One region of the Candidatus Pelagibacter sp. HIMB1495 genome, then DNA from elsewhere that is predicted to be linked to it. Evidence: riboswitches for the same ligand, from Rfam matches in the RefSeq annotation. Region 1 holds a riboswitch; the other holds the start of a gene.
The links. A riboswitch is a leader RNA that binds a small molecule or an ion and turns the genes downstream of it on or off. The one in region 1 is predicted to bind glycine.
Positions count from the first base shown of each region.

Region 2: another riboswitch for glycine. It lies ahead of ACTTAW_RS00255 (malate synthase G); the one in region 1 lies ahead of gcvT (glycine cleavage system aminomethyltransferase GcvT).

Region 1 covers NZ_JBNAIQ010000001.1:592,349-600,043, forward strand. Annotated here, with positions in the region: gene ACTTAW_RS03070 (tetratricopeptide repeat protein) at 1-149, opposite strand, end outside; gene ACTTAW_RS03075 (5-oxoprolinase subunit PxpA) at 149-922, opposite strand; gene ACTTAW_RS03080 (allophanate hydrolase subunit 1) at 951-1,628, shown strand; gene ACTTAW_RS03085 (biotin-dependent carboxyltransferase family protein) at 1,618-2,559, shown strand; gene ACTTAW_RS03090 (DMT family transporter) at 2,559-3,431, shown strand; glycine riboswitch at 3,463-3,552, shown strand; gene gcvT (glycine cleavage system aminomethyltransferase GcvT) at 3,631-4,731, shown strand; gene gcvH (glycine cleavage system protein GcvH) at 4,731-5,111, shown strand; gene gcvP (aminomethyl-transferring glycine dehydrogenase) at 5,111-7,695, shown strand, end outside.
Region 2 covers NZ_JBNAIQ010000001.1:47,819-55,513, forward strand. Annotated here, with positions in the region: gene argJ (bifunctional glutamate N-acetyltransferase/amino-acid acetyltransferase ArgJ) at 1-88, opposite strand, end outside; gene secA (preprotein translocase subunit SecA) at 154-2,688, shown strand; gene ACTTAW_RS00250 (acetyl-CoA carboxylase carboxyltransferase subunit alpha) at 2,692-3,786, opposite strand; glycine riboswitch at 3,891-3,978, shown strand; gene ACTTAW_RS00255 (malate synthase G) at 4,058-6,220, shown strand; gene recR (recombination mediator RecR) at 6,207-6,818, opposite strand; gene ACTTAW_RS00265 (YbaB/EbfC family nucleoid-associated protein) at 6,822-7,139, opposite strand; gene dnaX (DNA polymerase III subunit gamma/tau) at 7,132-7,695, opposite strand, start outside.

The sequences.
Region 1 (7,695 bases):
TTTTTTTCATACTTCTTAGCCCACTTAACTGCATCCACTGCTTTCTCATAATCTGATTTTACTTTTTTTGGTTTAGGGTCTGAACCAGCTGCGAATGAGCTTGTTGTAAATAAAATTAACATTAGTGTGATAAATGTTTTTCTAATCATTATAAAAATTTCTCCATTTGGCTTAAAGGTTTCAAGTTTAGTCCATTTTCAATTAAATTTTCTCTAATTGATCTTGCAGTAACAAGTGAACTTTCATTATCCCCATGTATGCATACAGAGTCGATTTCACAAGGTATTTGCTTTCCACTGTGACAATTCAGTGCCTGATTTTTTACCATGCTTAATACATGTTTTTTAGCTTCTTCAGGATTAGTAATTAATGCATGTGGTTTTTTTCTAGAAACTAAATTTCCATCATCTTCATAAGTTCTGTCTGCAAAAATTTCACAGGCAATTTTCATATCTAATTTTTTGGCTGCTTGTTCCATTTTAGTGCCAGTAGGAACCAAATAGATCAAATCTTTACTTATTTCATTGATCGCTTTTGCTAATGTAGTTGCTAGATCAATATCCTCACAAGCCATATTGTTTAATGCTCCATGTGGTTTTATATGAGTAACATTTTCTCCATGATCTTGAGCAATCTTTTGTAAAATTTCATATTGGTCAATAATTAATTTTCTAACTTCTTCAGGTGCAAGGTTCATTCTTTGTCTTCCAAAGTTTTCTGGGTCATTGAATGATGGATGAGCACCAATACTAACACCATTTTTTTTTGATATTTGAACTACTTGGTTCATAGATTCTTCATCACCTGCATGAAATCCACATGCAACGTTAGCAGAATTTACTATATCGAGTAAATCTGGATCATATTTATTAGAATGGTGTTTTGATTTTTCACCTAAATCACAATTTATATTAATTTCCATAGTTCTAATTGTTGAAGTATAACATGCCATGATAAAAAATATATCAAATCTTGGTGACGCAGCTGTTTACTGTGATTTTGGTGTAGAGGTAAATAAATCAGTTAACTTTGAAGTAATAAAATATTTTAAAGCTTTAAAAAAAGAAAATATTGAAAGTATTAATAATCTTACTCCTTCTTATAATAAATTGATAGTTTCTTACGACCTTAGAAAAACAAACTTTAAAGAAGTTAAAAAATTGATTGAAAATTTAAATGTTAATGAAACTCAAGACAACAATAACACTAAAATAGAAATTCCAGTTTGTTGTGATGATGAATTTTCTCTTGATATAAAAAGATTAGAAGAAAAATTAAATATCAGTAGAGATAAAATTTTAGAAAATTTTTTTAGTAAGGAATATTTTTGTTATATGACAGGATTTATTGCTGGTATGCCATTTTTAGGTGATTTAGATGAAAATATGAGAGTACCAAGATTAGAAACACCAAGAGTAAAAGTTCCAAAAGGATCAGTAGCTTTAACTGAACAATTTGCAAATATTTATACGTTTGAAAGCCCTGGTGGATGGAACATACTTGGCAATACACCTGTAGATGTTTTTGATAATTCAAAAGAGGAGGAGCCAAATTTAATAAATCCTGGCGACATAGTAGTTTTTAAACAAATAAATCTTGAAAAATATAATAGCTACAATGACAAATAATTTCGAAATTATAAGAGCTGGAGTTAATACTACTTTTCAAGACCAAGGAAGAAACAATTTATATCATATAGGAATTCCATTTAGTGGAGCGATGGATAATAGAAATTACAGTTTAGCTAATAGGCTGGCAGGTAATAAATTGAATTCACCAGTGATAGAATTTGCATATCAAGGACCACATTTAAAATATTCTGGAGATAAAATTAATATTGCAGTTACAGGTGATGTGGTTTTTAAAATTATTAAAAGCGGTATAGAAATTGATTGTAATTGTTATGAGACTTATCAAATTGAAAGTGGAGATGAAATAAATCTTATCTCAACAAATAAATCAGTTTATGGCTATTTAGCAGTTGGTGGAGAATTAGATTTAAAATTTCAATGGAATAGTTGTTCGATAAATACCAAGGCAAATATTGGATCAAATAATGGAAAAAAATTAAAGAATGGTCAAAAAATAAATATTTTAAACATTAATTCAGATCAAAGTAAAAAAAAGACTAACTATATAAATTCTAAAGTTGAAAATATTAGAGTAATAAAAGGACCAAATTTTGATTACTTTTCTGATGAAGGAAAAAAGATATTTTTTGAAAAAGAATTTTCTGTATCAAAACTTTCAGATAGAATGGGAATGAGATTAGAAGGTCCAAAAATTGAAAATATTGTAAATACCAATATTAAATCAGAAGGTTTGTTAAAAGGAGTCATCCAAGTACCAGCAGATGGAAATCCAATTATTATGCTTTCAGACCATGGCACTATTGGAGGATACCCAAAAATTGGTGTGGTAGCTAGTGTTGATTATGATCGGTTAGTACAAATATCACCTGGCTCAAAAATCAAATTTAAAGAGATAAATTTATCTGATGCAGAAACTTTATTTAAATTGTATGAGATGGATACTCACAACTTACTCAATCAAATATAATGAATATTGTTAGAAAACTTCCAGGACCTTTTTTAATTTTCTTAGGTGCGTGTAGTCTCAGTTTTGGAGGTTTGATCGTTAAGTCATTTGAAGGAGCAACTCTTTGGCAAATATTATTTTGGAGAACAGTATTTTTCCTAATTGTTATTAGCTTGTACTTAGCTTTAACTTATAAAAAACAGGTATTTAAATCCTTTTATAATTTAGGATTTCCTGGTTTCTTTGGTGGATTTATTTTATCACTCGGTTTTAGTGGTTATGTATTTGCGATGTATAACACAACAGTTGCTAATGCTAATTTTATTATTCAAACACAAACAATCTTCCTAGCAATATTTGGTTATTTTTTTTTAAAAGAAAAAATTTCAGCAATTACTCTGACTTCAATAATTCTTGCAATTTCAGGAATACTTCTAATGGTTGGAAGCTCTTTATCTCCAGGTCAAATGTCTGGAAATATTGCAGCTTTCATAATGCCAATATCATTTGCTACATTAATTTTGGTCGTAAGAAAATATCCAACCGTTGATATGGTTCCTGCTCAATTTGTTGCAGGTGTTTTTGCGTTGTTAATAGGTTTCCTAATGTCAGAAAAAATAATGATATCTCCTAATGATATTTTTTTAGGATTTTTAGCTGGGTTTTTACAATTAGGATTAGGTTTTATATTTATTACTATTGGTGCTCAACGAACACCATCAGCAATGGTTGGAATCATAATGCTAACAGAAGCAGTACTAGGTCCTTTATGGGCGTGGCTGTTTATAAATGAACAACCGCCTTTCATAGTGATAATTGGAGGATCAATAGTTATTTTTGCAGTTTTACTTCAATTTTACAATTTATATACATCAGAAAAAAAAGCGATCTAATAACATTTGACATTAAACAGTATTTATTAGAATATTTGTTAACGGGAGAGATCACAAACTTTGTGACACCGAAGGAGCAACCGCCCAGGAAACTCTCAGGTAAAAGGACCGTATTATATTAACTCTGGAAAGAGATTGAGTTCTCGCCGAAGGAGTAAAACTCTCAGGCAAAAATACAGATGGGTACGACAGAGTTAGTATGGGAAAAAAAACATCTTTAAACAAACTTCATCAAAATAACCAAGCTAAATTTGTAGAATTTGCTGGATATGAAATGCCCATACAATACAGCAAAGGTATTGTTGAAGAACATAAATTTACAAGATCAAATGCAGGTATTTTTGATGTGTCTCATATGGGTCAATTATTTATTCATGGTGGAGATGACTTAACTGCTGATCTTGAAAAAATTTTTCCACTTGATTTAAAAAATTTGAAACAAAACTGTTCTAAATATAGTTTTTTAATGAACGATAGTGCTGGAATTCATGATGATTTGATAATCACTAAAATTGAAAAAGGGTATTTAATTATTTTAAATGCAGCTTGCAAAGAGAATGATTTTAAAATTTTATCAAATTTACTGAAAAACAAATATGAGATGGTTCTTGATGATCAACGATCATTAATTGCAATTCAAGGCCCAAAGTCAGTTGAGATTTTAAACAATACAATAGAGGGTGTTGAAAAACTTAATTTTATGACAGGGAACTGGTTTGATTATAAAGATCAAAAAGCTTTTGTTACAAGGTCTGGTTATACTGGAGAGGATGGTTTTGAAGTATCTATTAATAACGATTTAGCTGAAGGATTTACTCAGAATTTGATGGAAAAAGGAGCACAACTTATAGGACTTGGGGCAAGAGATACCTTGAGATTAGAGGCTGGATTGTGCTTATATGGACATGAACTTGATACTGAAAAAACACCAATTGAAGCAAACTTAAAGTGGGCGCTTTCTAAAGAGAGAATTTCAATTGGTGGATTTGTTGGTTCTGATAAAATTATGAAAGAAATACAAGAAGGTACTTCTAAAATTAGAATTGGGATTAAGCCAGAAGGAAGATTGATTGCAAGAGAAAAAACTAAAATATTTGATGAGTCAGAAAAACTTATTGGTGAGGTTACAAGCGGAACTTATGGCCCAAGTGTAAATGGTCCAATAGCAATGGGCTACATAGATAAAGAGTTTTCCAAGGTTGATACAAAAATTTTACTAGAAGTAAGAGGAAAAAAACATCCTGCAAGTGTTTGCGGGTTACCATTTTTTAAAAAAAGTTACGTGAAAGGAGTAAACTAATGAGTGAAGTTAAATTTTCAAAAGAGCATGAGTGGATTACAGTAGAGGGCGATGTTGCCACCATTGGAATTACAAAACATGCAACAGAAATGTTGGGAGATATTGTTTTTGCTGAGTTACCTGAAAAAGGTTCAAGCGTTGAAAAAGATGGCACAGCAGGAGTAGTTGAGTCCACTAAAGCTGCAAGTGATGTTTATACTCCAGTAAGTGGTGAAGTAGTAGATACTAACCAAGCTATAGTAGATGATCCTGCAAAAATTAATGAAGACCCTGAGGGATCAGCTTGGTTTTTTAAACTTAAATTAAAAGATAGTTCAGAAATGGATAGCTTAATGAACAAAGAAGAATACGATAAATTTGCAAAGGAGAGTGCTAGCTAATGTTACATAACTCACAAAAAGACTTTTTAAAAAGACACATTGGGCCTTCAGAAGAAGATCAAAATAAAATGCTGAAGGAGCTTAATTATAATTCATTAGACGATTTAATAAAAAGTACAGTTCCAGAAAAGATACAATTGAAAGATGGATTAAATATAGGAGAGTCTAATTCCGAGTATGAAGCATTAAGAAAATTGAAAGCAATTTCAAAAAAAAATCAAATTTATTCAAATTTTATTGGTATGGGTTACTATGGAACTTACACTCCATATGTAATTTTAAGAAATATTCTAGAAAATCCAGGTTGGTATACATCTTATACTCCTTATCAGCCTGAAGTAGCACAAGGAAGATTGGAAATGCTTCTAAACTTCCAACAAATGATTGTTGATTTCACAGGTATGGATATTGCAAACGCATCTTTGCTTGATGAAGGAACGGCAGCTGCAGAAGCTATGGGATTAAGTCACAGGTTAAATAAAAAGGATAGTAATTTAGTTTTTGTATCAGAAAATTGTCATCCTCAAACAATTGATGTAATTCAAACAAGAGCAGAACCAATGGGATTAAAAGTACTTGTTGGTAATGAAGATAAAGTATTGGATCAACTTAAAGAGGATTTAGTTTGTGGAATTCTTCAATACCCTGGAACTTTAGGAGACATTAAAGATCCAAGTGAAGCCATTAGTAAAATCCATAAAAAAAATGGAAAAGCCGTATTAGTTTCTGATTTATTAGCTTTAGCGCTACTTAAAACACCAAGAGAATTAGGTGCTGATATTGCAGTTGGAAGTTCACAAAGGTTTGGAATACCAATGGGTTATGGCGGACCTCATGCAGCTTTCTTTGCAACTAAAGATGAGTTTAAAAGATCAATGCCAGGAAGAATTATTGGTGTGTCTGTTGATAGACATGGAAATAAAGCTTACAGATTATCACTTCAAACAAGAGAGCAACATATTAGAAGAGATAAAGCGACAAGTAATATTTGTACTGCTCAAGCGTTGTTAGCAATTGTTTCAGCTGCATACGCTATTTACCACGGACCAGATGGAATAAAAACTATTGCAGAAAGAGTTTCCCAATTAGCTAAAAATTTTGCAGATAAATTAAAACAATCTGGATATGAAATTTATTCAGATCATTTCTTTGATACAGTTACAATTGTAACAAAAGATAAAACTGATCAAATCTATAAAAATGCTTTAGATCAAAAAGTAAACATTAGAAGAGTAAATTCTGAAATGTTGGCTGTTTCTTTTGATGAAAAGAAAAATGTTTATAGAGTAAATCAATTGTTGAAAATTTTTAACGCAGCTGAATCGATTAAAAAAGAAGATCCAACAGTGAGTTTACCTAATTTACCAAAAAATTTATTAAGAACTTCCAAATATTTAGAACATCCTGTTTTCAATTCATATCATTCAGAAACAGAGATGCTTAGATATTTAAAAAAATTAGAAGATAAAGACATAGCTCTTAATAGAACTATGATTGCACTTGGCTCATGTACTATGAAATTAAATGCAACTGCAGAAATGATACCAATTTCATGGAGAGAGTTAGCTGAGCCTCATCCGTTTGTACCAGTAGAGCAGATGGAAGGGTATAGAGCTTTATTCACTGATCTTAAAAATTGGTTAAGATCAATTACAGGTTTTTCTGGTGTTTCACTTCAACCGAATGCAGGTGCTCAAGGAGAATATGCTGGCTTAATGGTAATTAGAAAATACCATTTAGATAGAGGCGAAGAAAATAGAAATATATGTTTAATTCCAAGTTCAGCACATGGAACAAATCCTGCCAGTGCCCAAATGGTTGGGATGAAAGTTGTCGTTGTTGATTGTGATAAAGAAGGAAATGTTGATTTTGAAGATTTAAAGAAAAAAGCAGAAATGCATTCTGAAAATCTTGGAGCATTAATGGTTACATACCCTTCTACTCACGGTGTGTTTGAAGAAAAAATCACAGATATTTGTGAACTGATACATAAACATGGTGGTCAAGTTTACATGGATGGTGCAAACCTAAATGCACTTGTTGGAATAGCAAGACCTGGAAATTTTGGTCCTGATGTTTGTCATATAAATTTACACAAAACATTCTGTATTCCACACGGTGGTGGCGGACCAGGAATGGGACCGATTGCATGTAAAAGACATTTGCAAGTTTATTTGCCTAATCATCCAGTTGTTAAAGATTGTGGACCCGCTACAGGAATAGGTGCAGTTTCAGCAGCCCCTTGGGGAAGCTCAAGTATTTTATCAATTTCTTGGATGTATATTAAAATGATGGGTTCTGAAGGTTTAAAGCTAGCTACTCAAGTTGCGATATTAAACGCAAATTATATAGCCCATAGACTTAAAGATCATTTCCCAATTTTGTACAAAGGTTCAAATGGCAATGTTGCTCATGAATGTATTATAGATATTCGATCAATTAAGAGTGAGACAGGTATCACTGAGGAAGATATCGCTAAAAGATTGATCGATTATGGTTTCCATGCACCAACAATGTCTTGGCCAGTTGCGGGAACTATGATGATAGAGCCAACAGAGAGTGAGAGTTTATCTGAGCTTGATAG
Region 2 (7,695 bases), 540 kb from region 1:
AGCCATCTATATGATCAAGGTCCTGGAAATCCATCATTCTGGTATTTTTTGATTTCGAGGTTAAAAAATTTGTTAAATTAATACCCATGATATTTAAAATAATTGTTTAATACATATATTAAACAATATATTTAAAGAATAAATCAAATAGTCATGTTTAACCCACTTAACCTAATTACAAAATTTATCAAATCTAGTAATCAAAAAGAACTAGATAGAATTGGAAAAATTGTAGAAAAAATAAATTCATACGAGGAACAATTCATTAAATTAAGTGATACAGACTTTCCAAAAAAAACAGTTGAATTTAAAAATCAATTAAAAAATGGAAAAAGTTTAGACGAAATTCTACCTGAAGCATTTGCACTAGTAAGAGAAGCTGCAAAAAGAACAAGACAAGAAAAACACTTTGATGTTCAACTTATTGGGGGAGTAGTTCTTCACGAAGGTAAAATTGCTGAAATGAGAACAGGTGAAGGAAAAACACTCACTATTGCTTTAGCGGCATATTTAAATGCGCTTTCTGAAGATGGAGTTCATATAGTAACAGTTAATGATTACTTAGCAAAAAGAGATTCGATGGAAATGGGTCTCATATATAATTTTCTAGGTCTTACCTCTGGATTTATAAATAATGAGCAAGATGATCTGGAAAGAAAGAAAAACTATAATTGTGACATTACTTATGCAACCAACAGTGAATTAGGATTTGATTATCTAAGAGATAATATGAAGTTTTCTCAAAAAGAGATGGTTCAAAGATCTCATGTATTTTCAATTGTAGATGAAATAGATTCCTGTTTAATTGATGAAGCAAGAACTCCACTTGTAATTTCTGGAGCTGCAGAAGATAAAACTGCTCAATATCTAGCAATAGATAAACTTGTTAAAATTTTAAATAATAAAGATTTTGAAATAGATGAGAAAGAAAAAAGTATACTTTTAACAAACGAGGGTATTAATAATGTTGAAAAACTTTTTTCTAATGCAGGTATACTAAAAAATGATAATTTTTATGATCCAGAAAATCTTCATTTAGTTCACCACGTAAATCAAGCACTTCGTGCAAATCATTTATTTGAAAAAGGAAAAGATTACATCGTAAAAGATGGAGTTCTTAAAATCATAGACGAGTTGACTGGTAGAATTTTAGAAGGAAGAAGATTTGGAGATGGGCTTCATCAGGCTCTTGAGGCTAAAGAAAAAATTCAGATACAAGCTGAAAATCAAACTTTAGCATCTATTACCTATCAAAATTATTTTAAACTATATAAAAAAATATCAGGTTGCACTGGTACTGCAGTTACAGAGTCTGAGGAATTTTTTGAGATATACAATCTTTCAGTCGTTGTAATCCCAACAAATAAAGAAATGATCCGAAAGGACTATAATGATTTGATCTTTAGAACTGAAAAAGAAAAAAATGATGCAATAATAAATAAGATCATTGAAAAACATGAAATTGGTCAACCAATTTTGGTTTTCACATCTAGTATCAACAAATCTGAAGTTTATTCTAAATTATTAAATGAAAAAAATATTAAACACGTAGTTTTAAATGCAAAGAACCATGAAAATGAAGCTGAAATTATTGCAAATGCTGGAAAAGAAAAATCTTTGATAATTACAACCAGTATTTCTGGTAGAGGTGTTGACATCCAGCTTGGTGGAAAAAAAGGATCAATTCCTGATGATAAATTAAAAATAGATAAAGAAAAAATTAAATCTCTAGGTGGCTTATTCGTGATTGGTACAGAAAGAATGGAGTCTAGAAGAGTGGACAATCAGGCAAGAGGAAGAGCTGGACGACAAGGAGATGAGGGTAGTTCTGTATTTTATGTAAGTTTAGAAGATGATTTGATGAGAATTTTTGGCTCAGAATCTATGAATAATATGCTTGAAAAACTTGGTTTAAAAGATGGTGAAAGTATTGATCACCCTTGGATCAACAAAGCATTAGAAAGAGCTCAGCAAAAAGTTGAAGCCAGAAATTTTGATATCAGAAAAACACTAATCAAATTTGATAATGTTTTGAATGACCAAAGGCATGTTGTGTTTTCTCAAAGAAAAAACGCAATGAATAGTGAAAATATTTTTGATTATTCCGACGAATTTTTAAAAGAAATATCAGAAGACTTGATAAAATTAAAAATTCAAAACCTATCTAATCCAAAAAGTAATGAATTTAACAATAAAGTTAGGCAAATTGTTGGGAAAAGTTTTAATGATACTGAACTTGAAAGTTTGATTTCTGCAAAAGATAATGAACTGAAAGAACAAATATCCTCAAAATTTAATGAGACACGTAATGAAAGAATTAAAGTTCTAAACGAGCAGCATGCAAAAGAAATTGAAAAAAGAATATTTTTGCAAACAATAGATTTGAATTGGAAATCACATATACAATATTTAGAACAACTTAGACAAGTGATTGGATTAAGATCTTACGGTCAAAGAGATCCTTTGGTTGAATATAAAAAAGAAGCTTTTGATTTATTTTCAAATTTATTAGAAAAACTAAAATTAGACTACGTTACAATTTTAATGAATTTAAAAGTTATAACAGAAGAAAGATCTTCCAATGAGGAAAGAGTAAATCCAAAACCACAAGCCAAAAAAATGGGAAGAAATGAACCTTGCTTCTGTGGATCAGGCAAGAAGTTTAAACATTGCCATGGAGCTTTGTAATTCTTAAAAAAGAAAAAATAAAGAAGCTAAAAATAATAAACCTATACCAATACCAAATAATAATTTTTTTGATTTGAAAATGTTATCAAAATTATTTTTCTTAATGGTCAAATTACTTAAATCTTCTACATTGCTCATAAAACCATCATTTCTTCCAATTTTTAAAAATTTATTTTTTCTTTCATTCATTATATCTTCTGACGTCATTTCTTTGTATTGATCTAAATTTGTAGAAATAGATTTTCTAACGTTATCAAGCATCAGGTCTCTATCCCTGTGAGCACCACCTAAAGGTTCTGGGATTATTTCATCAATAACTTTTAATTTTAATAAATCTTTTGCGGAAAGCTTCATTGCTTTTGCTGCATCAAGCATTTTTTTTGGATCTCTCCATAATATAGTTGCACAGCCTTCAGGAGATATAACTGAATAAATAGCATTTTCTAGCATTATAACTTTGTTAGACGATGCTAATGCAATAGCACCACCTGATCCACCTTCACCTATAATTATTGCGATAGTTGGCACCTTAAGTTCCATGCAACATTCAATTGATTTTGCTATTGCCTCAGCTTGACCTCTTTCCTCTGCACCAACACCAGGATAAGCACCTGGCGTGTCTATAAAAGTGATAATTGGAATTTTAAATTTATTTGCTAAATTCATTAATCGAATAGTTTTTCTGTAACCCTCAGGTCGCATCATCCCAAAATTTCTTTGAATTCTACTATCCAAATCTTCACCCTTTTCTTGACCAATTACTAAAACTGACTGACCATTAAATTTTGCAAAACCTGTAAGTACAGATTTATCTTCACCATAATAACGGTCTCCAGATAGAGAAATAAAATCTTCGAATAAATTATCTATGAAAAATTTAGACTTTGGTCTGTCTTCATGTCTTGCAACCATGGTGGTTTGCCATGGATCTAGGTTTGAATATATATCATTTAATTTTTGATCTAACTCAACTTGTGTTTTTGAAATTTTTTGCGTATCTACTTCTGACAATCCCTCTTGATTGTAGGGATCTTTTAATTTTTCCAATTCTGTCTCTAAATCTTTAATCTCAGTTTCAAAATTAAGATAATTTTTCATAATATGGTTATAGCGGATGGTTAATTCATAAAAAAGGCAATAAAATGATATTTAATTTAAAGTGTAATTGTTATTAATTGACTCTTTTCTAGAAGAAGATACATATTTTGGTATCGGGAGAGACTAATAGATTTAGCACCGAAGGAGCAACCACCCCGGAAACTCTCAGGTAAAAAGGACCGATAGTTGCATAACACTCTGGAAAGAGAATTAATTCCGCCGAAGGAGCAAAACTCTCAGGCAAAAATACAGATGGGGTAATTTAGGTGATATGCAAGAAAAATATATAAATATAAATACTTTAAAAGTATCTGAAAAACTTTCTCAATTTATTAGCGATGAGCTATTAAAAGAAACAGATCTATCTGTTGATAATTTTTGGTCAGGGTTTGAGAAAACAGTCTATGAATTAGCACCTAAAAATAAAGAATTAATGAAATTTAGAGAAGACTTACAAAAACAAATAGGCAATTGGCATATAAAAAATAAGGGAAATGAATTTAATTTGTCAGATTATAAAAAATTTTTAAAAGAAATTGGTTATTTGAAAGAAGAAGGTGACGATTTTGAAATATCAACTCAAAATGTTGATGAGGAAATAACAAGTATCGCTGGACCTCAACTTGTTGTACCAGTCATGAATGCGAGATATGCATTAAATGCTGCTAATGCTAGATGGATGAGCTTATACGATAGTCTGTATGGAACAGATGTAATTGAACAATCAGAAGATAGTGTATCTGAAAGATACGACCCATTAAGAGGTGAAATGGTAATAAAATATGGAAGAGATTTTTTAGATAAATATTTTCCATTAGCAGGATTGAGTTGGCAAAAAATTACAAGTTTTGCTGTTAAGTATGGAAAATTTAAAGCTTTAAAAGGTGCTGATATTTATGATTTAGTAGATGAGAATAAGTTTATTGGCCATAGGGGTGAAGCTGACAACCCGTCTGCTATAATTTTAAAAAATAACAATTTACATATAGAAATTTTAAAAGACTCAAGAGCTTTTGCAGCTCAACAAGATCATGCTGGGATTAGTGACATAATTTTAGAATCTGCGGTGTCAACTATATGCGATAACGAAGATAGTGTAGCTGCTGTAGATGCAGAAGATAAAATTGTTTGTTACAGAAATTGGCTAGGTCTGATGAAAGGTGATCTAAAATCAAAATTTGAAAAAGAAGGAAAATTATTTGAAAGAAAACTTAATCCTAATAGAAGCTATATTTCAAAAGATGGAAAAGGTTTAAAGCTTCATGGAAGAAGTTTACTGCTAGTTAGAAACGTTGGTCACTTAATGACTAATCCATCAATAATTTTAAAAGATGGTAGTGAAGTTCCAGAAGGAATAATGGATGCATTCATTACTACAGCTGCAGCCCTTCATGATATTAAGAAAAAAACTAATTCAAGAACTGGTTCTATTTATATCGTGAAACCAAAAATGCATGGACCAGATGAAACTGCATTTACTGATTTGCTTTTCTCAAAAGTTGAAGAAGTTTTAGGTTTACCAAAATATACCTGCAAGATTGGAATAATGGATGAAGAAAGAAGAACTTCAGCTAATTTAAAAGAGTGCATTAGATCGTTGAAAAATAGAGTTTTCTTTATAAATACAGGTTTTCTAGACAGAACTGGTGATGAAATGCACACCTCCATGGAAGCTGGTCCAATGATTAAAAAAGGTGACATGAAAACTTCAAAATGGATTACAGCCTATGAAAACAACAATGTTGATATTGGTTTAAAATGTGGATTTTCTGGAAAAGCTCAAATTGGAAAAGGAATGTGGGCAATGCCTGATAAAATGAAAGATATGATGGAGCAAAAAACTGGACATTTAAAAGCAGGTGCAAATTGTGCATGGGTTCCATCTCCAACTGCTGCGGCTTTGCATTCGCTACATTATCATCAAATAAATATTTTTGATGAACAACAAAAAATTAAAAATAGAGAACAAGCAAAGCTTGATGATCTTTTAACAATACCTACTGCTGATAGACCAAATTGGTCTGTAGATGAAATTAATAAAGAAATTTCTAACTCAGCTCAAACTTTATTAGGTTATGTTGTAAGATGGATCGATCAAGGAGTTGGGTGCTCCAAAGTACCAGATATAAATAACGTAGGTTTGATGGAAGATAGAGCTACACTTAGAATTTCATCACAACATATTGCAAATTGGATACATCACGGAATTACAACAAAAATTCAAGTTGTAGAAATTCTTAAAGACATGGCTAAAATTGTAGATGATCAAAATAAAAATGACACTAATTACGTAAGAATGAGTGAAAACTTTGAAAATTCAATTGCATTTCAAACTGCTTGTGATTTGGTATTTAAAGGAAAAGAACAACCATCTGGTTATACTGAACCTTTACTGCATTTAAATAGACTTACTAAAAAGTCTAATCTGAATTAGAAACCAAGTTAGACCGATTTTTAAAAGCAGAAAATAAAGTCCCGTCGTCTAAACTTTCAATTTCACCACCTACAGGTAACCCCTGTGCAAGTTTTGTAATTTTTACATTAGAATTTTTTAGGCTATCTTGAATGTAGTAAGCAGTAGTTTGACCTTCAACAGTTGCACTTGTGGCTAATATAACTTCTTCAATTTTATCTCGATTAACTCTCTCAACCAGCGAATTTACAAGTAAATCTTCTTTTCTTTGACCTACTGATGAAATGGTGCCTCCAAGAATATGAAAATACCCTTGATAAATATTTGAATTTTCAATCGACCATTGATCAGCAATGTCTTCTACAACACAAATCTTTGAATATTTATTTTTTGTATTTTCACAATTTATACATCCAACTGAAATTGATTTAAGTGAGCCACAAGAATTACATCTGGTTACATTTTTATAAACTTGAGCCAATGTGTTTGCCATTGGTTTTACTAATTCATCACGGTTGTTAATGAGTTTTAAAACAATCCTTTTGGCAGATTTTGGTCCTAAACCTGGAAGCTTTGAAATTAATTTTATTAATTCCTCAATCTCGTTAATATTTTGCATCTACTATAGTGGCCACTTAAAACCAGGTATTCCAAATCCACCTGTAGCTTTTGATATCTCTTCTGATGTTTTCGACTTTAATTGTGATTTAGCGTTATTATGCGCAGCTACAATTAAATCTTCTATTATTGATTTGTCTTCTTTCATTATTTCATCTGATAGTTTAATTGATTGCATTTCACCTTCTCCATCCAAGACTATTTTTGCTGAATTTGAGCCAGAAACTCCCTCTACTCTAATCTCCTTAATTTTTTGCTGACTCTCTTTCATTTTTGCTTCAAGTTCTTTTGCTTTATCTAATATTTTATTAAAATCAGTCATTATCTTTATCCTCCTTAGTTATCGATTTAACATCTACCAGTTCTGCATCAGGAAAATTTTCCATAAAGCTTTTATAAATTTCAGTTTGTTTAGCTTTTTCAATTAATATTTTTTTTTCATTTTCTTTCTTTTCTCTAATTGAGAGATCTCCCTTTGATTTACTAAGTGTGATAATCCATCTTTCTTTTGTCCATTCAAAAAGCTTTGTGGAAAGATCCTTTACAAAATCTTTATCAAGGCTGTCATTAAATGAAATCTCAATCCTATTTTTTTCAAATTTAACCAAATTGACATTTTTCTCTAATTCAAATTTAAGTTTTAATTCTCTTTTACTTGTACAAGTGGCAATCAATTCATCAAAAGAATTAATTTGAGTTTTAATTTCTGCTTTAACTTCAGTTTGTATTTCAGGATTCTTTTTTTCTTCTTGAGAAATATTTTTTATTTGGTCAATAATTTTAGTCTCTGTTTTTATTTCAATTTTGCTAGTTGAATTTTCTTCTTTGGGTTTAGTATCTATTTGTTTAACTTGTTTTACAGAGCTTAAGTGCATTAA